Linked DNA regions of Youhaiella tibetensis. The protein of the gene in region 1 interacts with the protein of each later gene in a pairwise test. Links are inferred from orthologs where the notes say so. Each region holds a gene or a part of one and is shown on either strand. Other genes may lie near its edges.

What was found.
Region 2: the proteins of tsaE (region 1) and rlmB interact in binary tests that used the Escherichia coli proteins (3 or more experiments, as listed by UniProt). The link is inferred for Youhaiella tibetensis from one-to-one orthologs.

What each region holds. Positions count from the first base shown.
Region 1 is NZ_CP041690.1:535,095-542,403, forward strand. What follows is about bases 1,563-4,258. They hold tsaE (tRNA (adenosine(37)-N6)-threonylcarbamoyltransferase complex ATPase subunit type 1 TsaE), read left to right. Parts: upstream 1,563-2,535; coding sequence 2,536-2,982; downstream 2,983-4,258. Other genes in these bases: FNA67_RS02695 (sensor histidine kinase), read left to right, coding at 1,563-2,532; FNA67_RS02705 (nucleotidyltransferase family protein), read left to right, coding at 3,038-3,733; addB (double-strand break repair protein AddB), read left to right, coding at 3,730-4,258. Also shown: more of FNA67_RS02695, read left to right, coding at 124-1,562; more of addB, read left to right, coding at 4,259-6,696; double-strand break repair helicase AddA, read left to right, coding at 6,693-7,309. UniProt on the Escherichia coli protein: Required for the formation of a threonylcarbamoyl group on adenosine at position 37 (t(6)A37) in tRNAs that read codons beginning with adenine.
Region 2 is NZ_CP041690.1:2,774,009-2,781,474, forward strand. The notes cover bases 1-2,853. They hold rlmB (23S rRNA (guanosine(2251)-2'-O)-methyltransferase RlmB), read left to right. Parts: upstream 1-978; coding sequence 979-1,728; downstream 1,729-2,853. Other genes in these bases: FNA67_RS13480 (NADP-dependent oxidoreductase), read left to right, coding at 1-649; FNA67_RS13495 (polysaccharide deacetylase family protein), read right to left, coding at 1,736-2,578; FNA67_RS13500 (YaiI/YqxD family protein), read right to left, coding at 2,701-2,853. In the rest of the region: more of FNA67_RS13500, read right to left, coding at 2,854-3,168; FNA67_RS13505 (DUF1345 domain-containing protein), read right to left, coding at 3,170-3,841; FNA67_RS13510 (ATP-binding cassette domain-containing protein), read right to left, coding at 3,922-4,704; FNA67_RS13515 (sugar ABC transporter permease), read right to left, coding at 4,716-5,978; xylF (D-xylose ABC transporter substrate-binding protein), read right to left, coding at 6,121-7,161; FNA67_RS13525 (ROK family transcriptional regulator), read left to right, coding at 7,383-7,466. UniProt on the Escherichia coli protein: Specifically methylates the ribose of guanosine 2251 in 23S rRNA.

The DNA.
Region 1 (7,309 bases):
GCGTTCTCCAGGGTTGTTGCGGTCCTGGAGCGATCAGCAAAGCGTTCTTTTAAGAGGTAGGGCATGGTGCCGGAAGATTTCCGGAAACGTCGGGGATTCGCATTGAGAGCAGCGCCGCTCCTAGTGGCTGCCCCCATAGCAATCTTCGCCGCCACGCCAGCCCTCGCCCAGGCCGGCAACGCCTATACGGCCAGCGCCCTTGTCGGCGCCCTGCCGCTGGCCATCGCCATAGGCGCTGGGGCCTTCGCGCTCATGGCCATGGTGGCCCTGCGCAACACCAAGCGCGACAACCGGCTCAACCAGAGCCGCACCTCCGAACAGATTTCGGGCCTGCGCGCGCTCGTCGATGAATACGAGGCCCTGCTTGCCGGCACGCGCGAGCTCACCGTGCTCTGGAGCGAAGCCGCGTCCGAACCGAAGTTCCTCGGCCAGGCCGCCGCCGTGCTGCCGCCCGGCCGTCGCGCTGAAACCGTTCTCAACCTCCATTCCTGGCTGCCCCCCGAAGAGGCGGCGACGCTCGCCAAAGTCCTCGAGGCCCTGCGGGTCGATGGGCAGGGGTTCGACATGGGCGTTACCAGCTCGGACGGCCGCCAGTTGCGGGCCACCGGCTGGGTTTTGGGCGGCGCCGTTGCCGTGCGGCTGCGCCCGACGCTCCTGCAGCGCCAGACCGCCGCCGCCCTCGACGACAAGACGTTGCGCGCCGACATCTCGAGCGCCCGCGCCATCTTCGCGCTCATGCCGTGCCCGGCCTTCGTGCGCGACGCCAGCAACAAGCTGGCCTATGCCAACCCGGCCTATCTCCAGCTCGCCCGCACGCTCGGCAAGCCCGTCGGCGACGGGGAGATTCCCGAACTGCTCGACAGCGTCGGGCTGGGGGACAAGCCGCAATCGCGCACCGTCTCGTTTCCGACGGCGGGCGGCGGCTACGAACTGGTGGAGTTCCCGCTCACCGGCGGTCGCGCCGGCTATTTCGAGCCGCACAAGCCGGCGGTCGCCCCGGCACTGGGCGAAGGCTTCGAGCCCGGCGTCAGCCAGCTCAGCGCCGTCATGGAAGTGCTCTCCACGCCCATCGCCATCTTCAACGCGGCGCGCGAACTGGTGCAGTTCAACGGCGCCTATGCCGAGCTTTTCAACCTCAACCCCAAATGGCTCAAGCTGGGCATGGACGAGCGCTCGATCCTCGACCGCCTGCGAACCGAGGGCATGCTGCCCAACGAACCCGACTATCACAAATGGCGCGCCAAGCACCTGACCTCCTACCAGCTCACCGAGCCGACCGAGCGCGAACCCTGGCACCTGCCGGACGGGCGCACTATCCAGGTCATCGCCGCCCCGGCCGGCCCCAAGGGCGGCGTCATCTATGTCTTTGACGACATCACCGCGCGGCTGCGGCTCGAAAGCCTCAACAAGTCGCTCTCCAGCGTTCAGCGCGAAACCCTCAACGCCCTCTCCGAAGGGGTGGCGGTGTTCGGCACCAATGGCCGCCTGACGCTTTCCAACCCGCAGCTTTCCAAGCTCTGGAAGCTGCCGATGAACGAGCTGGGCACTAACCCGCATATCGACCAGATCGCCGAGGCCTGCGGCAAGGTCATGCCCGAGGATGGGATTTCGATCTGGCGCGACCTCAAGCGCCGCATCATCGACCTCAACCCCATGCGTGCCGACACCACGGGGCGCATCGCGCGCGCCGACGGGTGCCTCATCGACTATGCCGTGACGCGCCTGCCCGACGGGCAGACCATGATGACCTTCATGGACGTCACCGACAGCGCCAATTACAGCCGCGTGCTCAAGGAGCGCAACGACGCCCTGGTGACCGCCGACCGGCTCAAGGACGCGTTCGTCCAGAACGTCTCGTACGAACTGCGTTCCCCGCTCACCAACATCATCGGCTTCGCCGACCTGCTCTCGTCCCAGGACATGGGGCCGCTCAACGACAAGCAGCGCGCCTATACCGATTATATCCGCGCTTCGAGCGTGACTTTGGGCGTGCTCATCGACAACATCCTCGACCTCGCCACGGTCGATGCCGGCATCGCCGAACTGCGGCTCGATGCCGTGGACATCCAGACCCTGGTCGAAAAGGCGCGGGCCGGGCTCGCGGCCACCTTCCCCGAGATCAACGGCGAGCGCCAGCTCAAGCTGGCGGTGGAGGTGCCCGAGGGCATCGCGCCGATCAAGGCGGACGCCACCCGCCTCGTGCAGGTGCTCTATAACCTGCTTTCGAACGCGGCACGCTTCTCCGAGCCGGGCGGGGAAATCCGCCTCCTGGTCCAGGAACGCGGCGAGCGCCTCCTGTTCATCGTCGAAGACGACGGGGCGCCCATGACCGAGGAAATGAAGGCGGCCATGCTCGACCCCGTGCACAGCTCGGGACGCCAGCGCGGCGCCGGGCTTGGCCTTGCCATCGTGCGCACCTTCGTCAATCTCCATGGCGGCACCATCACCATGGAAAAGCGCGAACCGCGCGGCAATCGTGTCGTGGTCAACCTGCCGCGCGACGCCGCCGCGCTTGCCGGCGCCGCCGAATAGGCCATGGTGTTCCTGCCCGACGATGCGGCGACGGCGCAACTGGGAGCGGCGCTCGCCGCGCTCCTGCGCCGCGGCGATCTCGTGGTGCTGGAAGGCGACCTTGGAGCCGGCAAGACCGCGCTCGCCCGGGCCATCATCCGCACGCTGATGGGCGATCCGCGCATGGACGTGCCTTCGCCGAGCTTCGCCCTGGTCCAGCCCTACGAGGGCAAGGGCCTTTCGGTCATCCATGCCGATCTCTACCGGCTGGCGGCGGCGGGCGACGTGAGCGAACTCGGGCTGCTCGACGATCCGGACGCCATCGTCATCGTCGAATGGGCGGAGCGCTCGCCCGAAATCGAGGCAGAGGCGAGCGTGCGCGTCGAGCTTTCCGTCCCGCACTCGGGCGAGGGGCGCGAGGCATCCGTCACCTTCGGCGACGAGCGGAGCCTCGAGAAACCGAACGGCTGATCGTGCCTGCCGAACTCCGCTGGACTTCCCCCTCCGGGCACGGTCAAATCCGGCCATGACCCGACTCAAACCCGATGTGATGCTGCTTGCCGCGGGCTACGGCAAACGCATGCTCCCGCTCACCGAAACCACGCCCAAGCCGCTGATCGAAGTGGCTGGACAGAGGCTGCTCGACCGGGTCATCGCCAATGCGCGCGACGAGGACCTCGACCGGTTCGTGATCAACGCCCACCACCTGGCGCCCCAGATCGAGGCCGCCGCCCGCGAGCGCGGGCTGACCGTGTCGAACGAGCCCGAGCTTCTCAACACCGGCGGCGGCGTGCGGCAGGCCCTCCCTTTGCTGGCCACCGACCCTATCCTCATCATGAATACCGATGCCTTCTGGCCCGAGGGCTCGGACGCGCCGATCGGGCGGATGATCGACCTTTTCGCCGAGAAACGACCCGAGATGGTGCTGCTCTGCGTGCAGCCCCGGCGCGCCCACGGCTTCCGCCGCAGCCACGATTTCTGCCTGGCGCCCGATGCGCACGTCACTCTCGATCGCGGCCAGCCGGTGATCTATGGCGGTGTCGCGCTGGTGGCGCGCTCGGTCTTCGAGGGGGCACCCGAAGGCGCGTTCTCGCTGGCGGCGCTTTTCGACCGTAACCTCGAGCGCAACCACCTCTATGGGGTAGTTCTCGATGCGCCCTGGTTCCATGTCGGAGACGTCCAGGGACTGGCCGAAGCCGACCATCTGCTGGCTTCGGCATGAGCCAGCCGAAAGTCTATTCCATCGCCCCCGATACGCCGTTCCTGCCGACCCTGGCCGAACGCATTCTCGATGGCACCCTGCTGGGCGACTGGCCGCGCGGCGAGGACAACCCCTTCTGGCTTTCAGATATCACCATCGTGCTGCCGACGCGGCGCGCCCAGCTTGCGCTCGCCCGGGCCTTTGCCGAGCGCGGCCATGGCTTGATGCCCGACATCCGCACCTTCGGCGGGGAAGCGCCCGAAGAGGAGCCGTTCCTGCCCCCGATCGAGGCCGATCCGCTCCCCCAGCCGGTGTCGCGCCTCGAGCGCCGCCTGATCCTGGCTCGCCTCATCGAAGCCTGGTCCAGGACCGAGCAGGGGGCCCAGACGCTCTCCACCCCGCCCAACGCCGCCGAAATCCTGGCGCTCGCCGACAGCCTGGGACAGGTGGTGGACGATCTCAATACCGAGCAGGTGCCGGCTTCGGCGCTCAAGGCGCTGGCGCCTGACGAACTGGCCGAGAACTGGCAGCGCGTGCTCGGCTTCCTCAACATCGCGCTCGAAGCCTGGCCGGCGATCCTGGATGGGCGCGGCAAGGCCGATGCCAGCGCCATCCGCAACCTGCGGCTCGAACGCCAGGCCGCGACGGCGCCGCTCGTCTTCGGCGAACGCCCGGTGATCGCCGCCGGCTCCACCGGCTCGATCCCGGCCACCGCGCACCTGCTGGGCGCCTTGAGCCGGCTGCCGCGCGGGGCCCTGGTGCTGCCCGGCCTCGATCCCGACCTCGACTACGAGGCCCTGCTCAGGACCGAGGAAGCTCCGCACGGCCATCCGCAATACGGGCTGGCGCAGTTGCTGCGCCGTCTTGGGACGCCGCCATCGACGGTCGTCGAGCTCGGGCGGCCCGGCGTGCGGGCCGAGGTCATCCGGCAATCCCTGGCGCTGGCGAACGGCACTGCCCGCTGGGCGCAGACCCGCGCTGCGCTACTGCCGCGCATGGCCGAGGCGGTCAAGGGCATCACGATCCTGGGCGCGCGGACGGCCGATGAGGAAGCGCGCGCCATTGCGTTGGCGGCGCGCGGCGCCCTGATGGCGCACAAAAGCGTAGGCATCGTCTCGCCCGACCGTAACCTGGCGCGCCGGATCGCGGCCGAACTGCTGCGCTTCGAGCTAGAAGTGGACGACGCCGCCGGCTCCCCCCTCTTCCACGCGCCCGCCGGACGACTGGTGCGACAGATTCTCAGCCTTGCCGCCAACGGCTTTGCACCCGTGGACCTGGTGGCGCTGCTGCGCAGTCGCGCCACGGTGCTGGGGCTCGAGCGGGCCCAGGTGGCGCGCCTCGCCGACATTCTCGAAACGCGGGTGCTGCGCGGCCGGCGTCCGGGTCCGGGGCTCGCCGGCATCCGGGCGCTCGTCGCCGAACGGCGCGAGGAGGAGCGGCTGGCCCCGCTCCTCGATGCCCTCGAGACGGCCATCGCCCCGGTCTGCGCCCTGCTCGAAAGCGACACGCGCTTTTCGGCCGCGCTCCTGGCGCGCACGCTGGCCGAGGCCTTCGCCCGGGTGGCCGCGCCCGGCCCGATGCCGGGGCGCAGCGAACTGGAAGCCTGGGCCGAAGAACTCGGCGGACGCGAGGGCGAGGGGCCGCTGTTGCCCGCAACCGGACTCGACCAGGTGCTCTATAAGCTCATGGCCGGCTTCGAAGTGCGCAATGCCCAGCCACGGCGCGACGACATCTCCATCTGGGGGCAACTGGAAGCGCGCCTGCAAAGCCCGGACCTGCTGATCCTGGCCGGCGTCAACGAGGACATCTGGCCGGAAACTGCCGATCCCGGCCCGTGGCTGAGCCGCGGCATGCGCCTGGCGGCGGGACTGGAACCGCCCGAGCGCAAGCAGGGGCTGGCCGCCCACGACTTCGAGATGGCGTTGGGCAATGGCGAAGTCATCGTCGCCTATGCGCAACGCATGGGAACCAGCCCCGCCTTGCCCTCGCGCCTGCTCCAGCGGCTCGAAGCCTTCATCGGCGAGGACGCCAAGGCGCTGCGCGAGAAGGGCCGGGTATGGCTGGAAGCGGCACGCTCGCTCGATACGGTGGTGAGCCCGCGCGGTGCGCTGCGTCCCATGCCCCGTCCGCCCGCAGCGGCACGGCCGCGCCGGCTCTCGGTGACGGAAATCGAAACCCTTTTCCGCTCGCCCTACGACATCTACGCCAAGCATGTGCTCGGGCTGCGCCGCCTCGACCCCCTGGGCGAGGAGGTGGGGGTGCGCGAGCGCGGTACCATGATCCACGAGGTCTTCGCCCGCTTCATCATCGAAGGACACGATATCCACGCCGCCGGAGCGCTCGCAACGCTCAACGCCATGGCGCGGGAAGCGTTTTCAGGGCTCGAGGCGGTGGCAGAGCGCCGCGATATCTGGCTGCGCCGGTTCGAGCATGCGGCCCGCGATTTCCTGGCCTTCGAGCGCGACCGCGACGGGCGCATCGCATCGCGCCATGCCGAGGTTTCCGGCGAATGGACGTTCACCCTCCTCGACAATTTCCGCCTCGTGGGCATCGCCGACCGGCTGGACGTGCTCAAGGACGGCACGCTCGAGATCATCGATTTCAAGACCGGCTCGGTTCCCACACCGGCTGACATGCGCAATTTCGACGCCCCGCAACTGCTGCTCGAAGCGGCGATGGCGCGGGAAGGGGCGTTCGAGGGCATGGAGCCGCGCGAGAGCAGCGCCCTCATCTATATGAAGATCGCGGCCGGCCCCGAAGCCTTCAAGCCCACCGACTTCAAGCCGGGCCAGGGCTTTTCGCTCATGGGCGCGGCCGACGAGGTGGGGCGGCGCTTGCAGCGCCACGTCACCGAATTCCTGCTTTCCGATGCCCGGCCCATGGCCGCCCGCATCCGCCCGGACGTGACGCGCCGCTATCGCGGCACCTATGACCACCTGGCGCGCAACGAGGAATGGACGCTGCTCGAGGGGGACGAGGAATGAGCCGGCAGGTCAAGGTCTCGACCCTCACGCGCGACCGCCAGCGGCTGGCGGCGGACCCATCGGCCTCCATCTGGGTGGCGGCCAATGCCGGCTCGGGCAAGACCTATGTGCTCACCCAGCGCGTGCTGCGGCTGCTGCTTTCGGGCGTGACGCCCGAATCCATCCTGTGCCTCACCTATACCAAGGCGGCAGCCGCCGAGATGCGGGCGCGCGTTTCGGACCGGCTGGCCAGTTGGGCGGTGGCCGAAGAAGCCAAGCTGCGGACCGAACTGAGCGAACTCGAGAGCGGTCCGGTGACCCCCGAGCGGCTGGAGCGGGCGCGCACGCTCTTCGCCCATGCGCTCGAAACGCCGGGCGGGCTCAAGATCGTCACCATCCACGCCTTCTGCGAAAGCGTGCTGCACCGTTTCCCGCTCGAAGCGGGGGTGCCCTTCGACTTCGCGGTGGTCGAGGACGAGGAGCGATTGCAGATGGTGCTGGCGGCGCGCGAGAGCGTGCTTTCGGACGGGCTCAAGGGCCACCCCGAGATCGCCGGCGCGGTCGCGACGCTTTTCGAGCTGATGACCGACCATGCCATCGGGCAGGCCATCGAGGTGGCGCTGGCCGATGGCCG
Region 2 (7,466 bases), 2.2 Mb from region 1 along the record:
CGAGTACGCCGTCTGCCAAAGCCGATCGGTTCAACGCAAACCCGCAGGGCTTGGCCACATCGAGGCGGCAGCGATACCCGTTGTTGCCGTCACGGCCTGGAGCATGGTCTTTGACTACGGCGCGATCCAACTCGGCCAGCGCGTCCTCGTACATGGCGCGGCCGGCAATGTGGGAGCCTATGCGGTCCAGATGGCCAAGGCCGCCGGGGCCCAAGTCGTCGCAACCTGCTTTTCTGCCGATGTGGCGCGCGTGGAAGCTCTCGGTGCCGATGACGTCATCGACGTGTCGGTCGAGCCGTTCGCGGGTCGCGTCAAATATGCCGATGTCGTGCTCGACACGGTCGGCGGCGTGACCCAGACGGCCTCCTTCGACATCCTCGTTCCCGGTGGGCGGCTTGTCAGTTCCGTCTCCCCGCCCGACCAGGCTCTGGCAGCCGAGCACAGGGTCAAGGCCGATTTCTTTCTCGTCGATGTGACGGCCGAACGTCTCGCGCATGTCGCCGGCCTTGTGGAAACGCGAAAACTCCACGTCGCGATCGGCGAGATCCTGCCACTGCGCTCGGTTAGGCGTGCCCATGAAATGCTGGCCGGCGCTCCGCATCGGCCAGGCAAGATCGTACTCGAGGTCGGAACTGAAACGACGGATTGAAGCTACGGTACGTCACCGCGATCCATCACCAGTCGTTCAACGATTTTCAGGAAAGGGCGGGTTGGTGGAGGGGACTGGATTCGAACCAGTGTACGCTAAGCGGTCAGATTTACAGTCTGATGGATTTAACCACTCTCCCACCCCTCCACAGCCAGCTATGCGCTGTGAACGCCGTAAGTGATCAGGACGGTGGGCTGTCCGAACCACGGGGCGGTTTATGCTGATCGGGTCCGCGCCTGTCAACACCCATTCTTCCGTTTCTACCAATCCGCTCACAGCCATGGCGCGCTCGCCCTTGCTGGCCGAGGCCAAAGGCGGTAGGCAGCACCATGAGCATCAACAAGTTTCCGCCCAAGCCCCGCCACGACCCCAATGACGGGCCCGTCTATCTTTATGGCCTGCACACCGTGCGGGCGGCGCTGGACAACCCGCGCCGCAGCAAGCGCCAGCTTCTGGCAACGCCCAACGGCTTGATGCGCCTCAAGGAAAGCGGCGAGATCGGCAAGGTCTCCGTCAAGGAGACCACGCCCAAGGAACTCGACCGGCTGCTGGGCGGGGAAGCGGTACACCAGGGCGTCGCGCTCGAGGTCGACCCGGTCAACCGTTTCGGACTGGACGACATCGATCCGCTGACCCTGGTCGTGGTGCTCGACCAGGTGACCGATCCCCACAATGTCGGGGCGATCCTGCGCACAGCCTGTGCCTTCGGCGCCGATGCAGTGATCACGACGGCCCGCTACGCCCCGCGCGAGACTGGTGTCATGGCCAAATCCGCCTCGGGCGCGCTCGATCTCGTGCCGCTGATCGAAGTCCGCAACCTGGGTGACGCGCTCGAAAAGCTCAAGCAGCGCGGGCTCTTAGTGCTCGGCTTTGATTCGGAAGCCGAAGCGCCGCTCAAGCCGCGCACCGACAATCGCCCGATGGCCATCGTGGTGGGATCTGAGGGCAAGGGTCTGCGCGAAAAGACCCGTGGGCTCTGCGACGAGATGGTGCGCCTCGAAATGCCCGGGCCGATCAAGTCGCTCAATGTTTCCAACGCCACCGCCATCGCGCTGTTCGCAGCAACGGCCGCGCGCTAGCCCCCGCTCATTGGGTGCTGGCCGTCACCAGGTCTTCGCCGAACGGCCCCGGATCGCGCGACACCAGTTGCACGACCTTGTAGCCTCTGTCGGCAAGCGCCTGCAGGAACTCGGGCAATAACGCAGCGGTCACCGGGTGGATGTCGTGGAAGAGGATGATGCCGCTGCCACGCTTGTCGAGACGCGCCAGCGTCCGGTCGATGACCTCCTGCGGCGAGGACTTGAGGTAGTCCTGCGAATCCACCTGCACGCCGAGGACGATCAGGTTCTGCTCGCCCAGGCTCGCGCGCACCAGGCCGGTTTCGGCCAGGTAGGGAAAGCGGAAGAATGGTGAAAGCGCCCCGCCCGAGCCCTTGAGGGCCCGCGCCACAGCCGCCTCGCCCTTGTAGACATCGGCCATCGCCTCCTCCTGGGAGGCCTTGGCGAGGTTGAGATGCCCATAGGTGTGGCTGCCGATCGAATGCCCATGATCGGCGACGCTCCGCGCCACGGCGGGATAGCTGTCGGCCATCTTGCCGACCATCAGGAACGTCGCCTTGACGTTGAAGGCGTCCAGCGTGCCCAGGATCGACTCCGTGCTGCCCTTGCGCGGCCCGTCGTCGAAGGTGAGGATCACCTCCCCCGGACGGAGCTGGATTTCGGCCGCCGAGGATACCACCAGCCTGCGCCCGGCGAGCGTCCCGCGCGGCACATGCCGCGGCGTCACTTCGGGCAAGGCCACGTAACTCCGTGCCATCGCCGGGGTGGCGGTAACAGGCGCAGCCAGTTCGGTTTCCTTGGGCGGGCGCGCGCAGCCTGCCATCGCAAGGGCAACGAGCGGAACAAGGACGGCAAAACGCAGGCTCGACACGGGAGAAACACCTAAGGCATGAGACTGCCTGGAGTGTTACCCAGCATGGTTAATAAACGGTGCCACGCGGCCTACCGACTTTGATTCGGCTACGCTTTTTGCGCGGCCTCACAACGGCGCCGTTAACCCTGGGCCTGCCGCGCCGCGCGCTGGGCAACCCTGTCCAGCGCCACGAGAAACGCCGATCGGTCCTTGGCGGAAAAGCCGGGATTGTAGCCCTTGATCTCCCCGGTCTCGCGCAGGTGCTGCTTGAGGTCGCGCATGGCCAGCGCCATGCCCATCGACTGCGGCGTGTATTCTCGCCCGGTCGGCCCGAGCACGTGGGCGCCGGCGGTCACCGCCCGGCTTGCCAGCGGCACATCAGCGGTGATGACGAGATCGTTGGGCTGGCAATGCTCGATGATCCAGTCATCGGCCACGTCGGCCCCCTGCGGCACCACGACGGTGCGCACCATGGGATCGCGCGATGGCCGGATGCCGCCATTGGAGACGAACACCACCACCAGCCCGTAGCGCTCCCCTACCCGCTTGACCTCTTCCTTGACCGGAGAGGCATCGGCATCGACGTAGATGGTTGGCAGTTCCGTCATCTCACGAGCCCAGATTGACCACGAGATTGACCGTCGCGGCGATGATCAGGGTATTGAAGAAGAACGAGAAGATGCCGTGCAACGCGACCAGCCTTTGCATGTGGACCGAAGTGATCGCCACGTCGGCGACCTGTGCCGTCATGCCGATCACGAAGGAAAAGTAAAGGAAGCTGGTGCCGCCCGGCTCCTTTCCGGTGGGGAAATCCAGCCCGCCGACCACCGCGTCCGCATCGTCATTGTCGGATTTGGCCTGGGGTACCGCGTAAAATTCGTAGGCATAGTGATGGGCAGCCATCGCATGAACCATGAACCAGCCGAGAATGACCGCCAGCACCGCACCGGTCAGACGGAACACGTCGTTTGCACCACCTGAATTGATCAGCTGGAACAACGAAAACACCGCCGTCCCGACCACCACCAGCGTGGCGCCGAAGATCAGCATCACCGGAGCGTCGGATTCTGCCGCATGCAGCTTGAGGAATTTGGGGGACATGCCGGGAAAGTTTCGTAGCGCCATCACCAGGTAGACGATGAAGAACGCGATGCTGCCCACCGTGATCGCCTGGGCAGAGACGAAAATGGCCGACAGCGCGAAGGCCGCGAGGCCGACGACCACCGCCAGGTAGAACGACCGGTAGCGCTTGTGGCGCTTATGGGACCTGCTCTCGCTCATGGCCGCTCCTCGTGCCGCCCTCGAACGATAGCGCCTTATCGCACAACAAGAAACCGAAGCGGCGGTTCCCCGGTCGCCCCTCAGGCCTTGAGCGCCCCCGGGCCCGGGATCGCCCCCGCCGGCACCTTGCCCATGATGATCATGCCGAGCACTTCGTCCTTAGTGACGTCCGCCGTATTGGCCGTCCCCACCACCTTGCCGTTCTTCATCACGCAGATGCGGTCCGCCAGGTCGAAGACGTCATGGATGTCGTGGCTGATGAGGAAGATCCCGATGCCCTCGGACTTGAGCTGTTTGATGAGATCGCCGACCTGTGCCGTCTCTTGGGGCCCAAGTGCCGCCGTCGGCTCGTCCATGATCAGGATGCGGGCATTGAAGAGGATGGCGCGTGCAATCGCCACCGATTGCCGCTGCCCGCCCGAAAGCGCCTTCACCGGCTCCTTGAAGCGGCGGAAATTGGGGTTGAGGCGGCCCATGACCTCGCGCGCCTTGGCCTCCATCGCCACGTCATCGAGCGTGCCGACGGCCGTGGTCAATTCGCGCCCGAGGAAGAGGTTAGCTGCCGCATCGACGTTATCGGCCACCGCCAGGGTCTGGTAGATCGTCTCGATGCCGTAGCCTTTGGCGTCGCGCGGATTGTTGATCGTGGCTTCCTTGCCGTCGATCCGGATGATGCCGCTGTCGCGCTTGTAGGCGCCCGAGAGGATCTTGATCAGGGTCGACTTGCCGGCGCCGTTGTGGCCGAGCAGCCCAACCACTTCCCCCGGATAGAGTTCGAGCGAGGCATTCTCCACCGCGTGCAGGCCGCCGAAGGAGATGTTGATGTCCTCCAGTTCGACGAGCGGCGTCTTCTTGTCCAGCATAACCGGTACCCCTAGTTGGACTTGCGGCGGTAGAGCGTGTCCAGCCACACCGCGAGAACGAGGACGATGCCCACCACGATCGATTGCAGCGGGCTGTCGATGCCCAACAGCACCATGCCAGACTGCAGCGACTGCATGACCAGCGCGCCGATCATGGCGCCCACGATGGTGCCCACCCCGCCGGCCAGCGACGTGCCGCCGATGACCGCGGCAGCGATCACGTAGAGTTCGTCGAACGTCCCCAGCGCGTTGGTCGCGGCGTTGAGGCGCGCCGAGGAAATGGCGGCGCCTATGGCGCAGAGCGCCCCCATGAGGATGAAAATCTTGACCGTGACCCAGCGGGTATTGATGCCTGCCAGCTCCGCCGCCTCGGGATTGCCGCCCATGGCGAAGACGTAGCGCCCGAAGCGGGTGCGCGTGGCGATGAACGTCATCACGATGCCCACACCCAGTGCGATCAGCACCGGAATGGCGATGCCGTGGGAAATGAAGAGCCCGCCCTCGGGCACGGTCAGGTTATTGGCGGCAGCGTAGTTCGCCGCAATGCGCGAGGGCCAGGGATAGGCATTGGCGACCGCAACGGCGGCCAGCGCCACGCCGCACCCGAGCACGCCCAGCACGACCTCGGCCCAGATCGGACGTTGCGGGAAATTGAAGCGATGGCGCTGCCTTCGCCCCACATAGAGGCTGATGACGATGCCCACGCAGATGATGATGCCCACGATCCAGCTCGCCCAGAAGCCGATGGAACCGGCAGGCCCGCCGCCCATGAGCTGGAAGGTCTGGTCGAGCGGCGCGACGGTTCGGCCCGAGGTGACCCACCAGGCCGCACCGCGCCAGATGAGATAGCCGCCCAGCGTCACGATGAACGCCGGCACGCGCAGGTAAGCGATGATGATGCCTTGCAGCGCCCCGATGCCCATGCCGACCACGAGGCCGAACGAAAGCGTCAGGATCCAGATGGCGGGATGGCCGAGCCCCAGGTAGCGCGGCAGGATATCCACCTGCATCACGCCCATGAGCATGCCCACCACGCCCAGGATCGAGCCGACCGAAAGGTCGATATTGCGCGTCACGATGACCAGCACCATGCCCGTCGCCATGATGGAAACGGAGGCGGTCTGCACCGACAGGTTCCACAGGTTGCGCGGCGTCAGGAACACGCCCCCCGACAGGAAATGGAACCCCAGCCAGATCAGCAGCAGCGCGCCGATCATGCCCAGAAGTCTCGTATCGAGTTCGGTTGCGGTCAGAAATTTCTGGATTGGCCCCATGCCCGCGCTCGAAACGCGCTGGCTTGCCGGTGCGGCATGCTGATCGACCATCTCACTCCCCTGCGTGCTGACCTGTTGAGAGGCGCGGTGCCGCAACCATGGCCGCGGCACCGCCCTCCCGGTCAGCTTATTATCCGGCAGATCAGTTGCAGGCAGCAACCTTGCCCGCAGGCACGCCCTGGCACACCACATCCTTGGTCACCCAACCGGCGTCGATGACGACGTTGAGGTTGTCCTTGGTGATGGCGACGGGAGCGAGGAACACCGCGTTCATCTCGACGCCCTTCGGGCCGCCCGAGAACTTGGTGGCGCCTTCGACCTTGTCGAGGGCCGTGCCCTTGGCGAGTTCGAGAGCGATCTCGGCGGCCTTCTTGCCCAGCTCGCGCGCGTCCTTCCAGACCGAGACGGTCTGCGTGCCGAGCGCGATGCGGTTGAGCGCGGCGTGGTCGCCGTCCTGGCCGGAAACCGGCACGGACCCGGCCAGACCCTGGGCCGCCAGCGCGGCAATGGCGCCGCCGGCGGTGCCGTCATTGGAGGCGACGACCGCGTCGACCTTGTTGTCGTTGGCCGTCAGGAACTGCTCCATGTTCTTCTGGGCATTTTCCGGCAGCCAGCCATCGGTATAGGCCTCGCCGACATTCTTGATGTCGCCCTTGTCGATGGCGTCCTTGAGCACTTCCATCTGGCCGGCGAACAGGAAGTCGGCATTCGGATCGGCGCTCGAGCCCTTGATGAAGACGTAGTTGCCCTTGGGCGCCACGTCATAGACGGCCTTGGCCTGCAGGCGCCCCACTTCCTTGTTGTCGAAGGTGAGGTAGAAGGCTTGCGGGTTCTCGATCAGTCGGTCGTACCCGACCACCGGCACGCCCTCGGAAACCGCGGCCTGGATGGCCGGCCCGATGGCGTCCGAATCCTGGGCCAGCACGATGAGCGCATTGGCGCCCTGCGAGATCAGGCTCTCGATATCGGTAAGCTGCTTGGTCGGCGACGACTGGGCGTCGGCCGAGATGTACTTGGCCCCGGCTGCCTCGAGCGCCGACTTGATGGCCGCTTCGTCGGTCTTCCAGCGCTCTTCCTGGAAATTGGACCACGACACGCCCACGACCATCTCCTGCGCGAACGCGATGCTGGCCGTGCTGATCAAAACGGTCGTCGACAGCGCGACCGCCAGAAACTTCTTCATGATGTCCTCCCATCGGCGGCTCAGGCCGCCACCCAAACGCACCAGCGCCACCCTCCTCAGGCGCGGCATCTGGCCGAAAGAGCATTTCTTTCAATGCTCGAAAAAATGATTGCCATGCCACGGACTTGGGAGTCAACATCAATTTCGATACCCGAAATAAATCATTGGTGCGGTATCGACGGGCGGGAAACCGCTGGGAGGAACGGCGTTTGGCGCGCCATGTGAGCGACAGCGATACGGTGCGGCGGCAAAACCGCGGCCTCGTGCTGGAAGCCCTGCGGCTTTCCGGTCCGCTCTCGCGCACC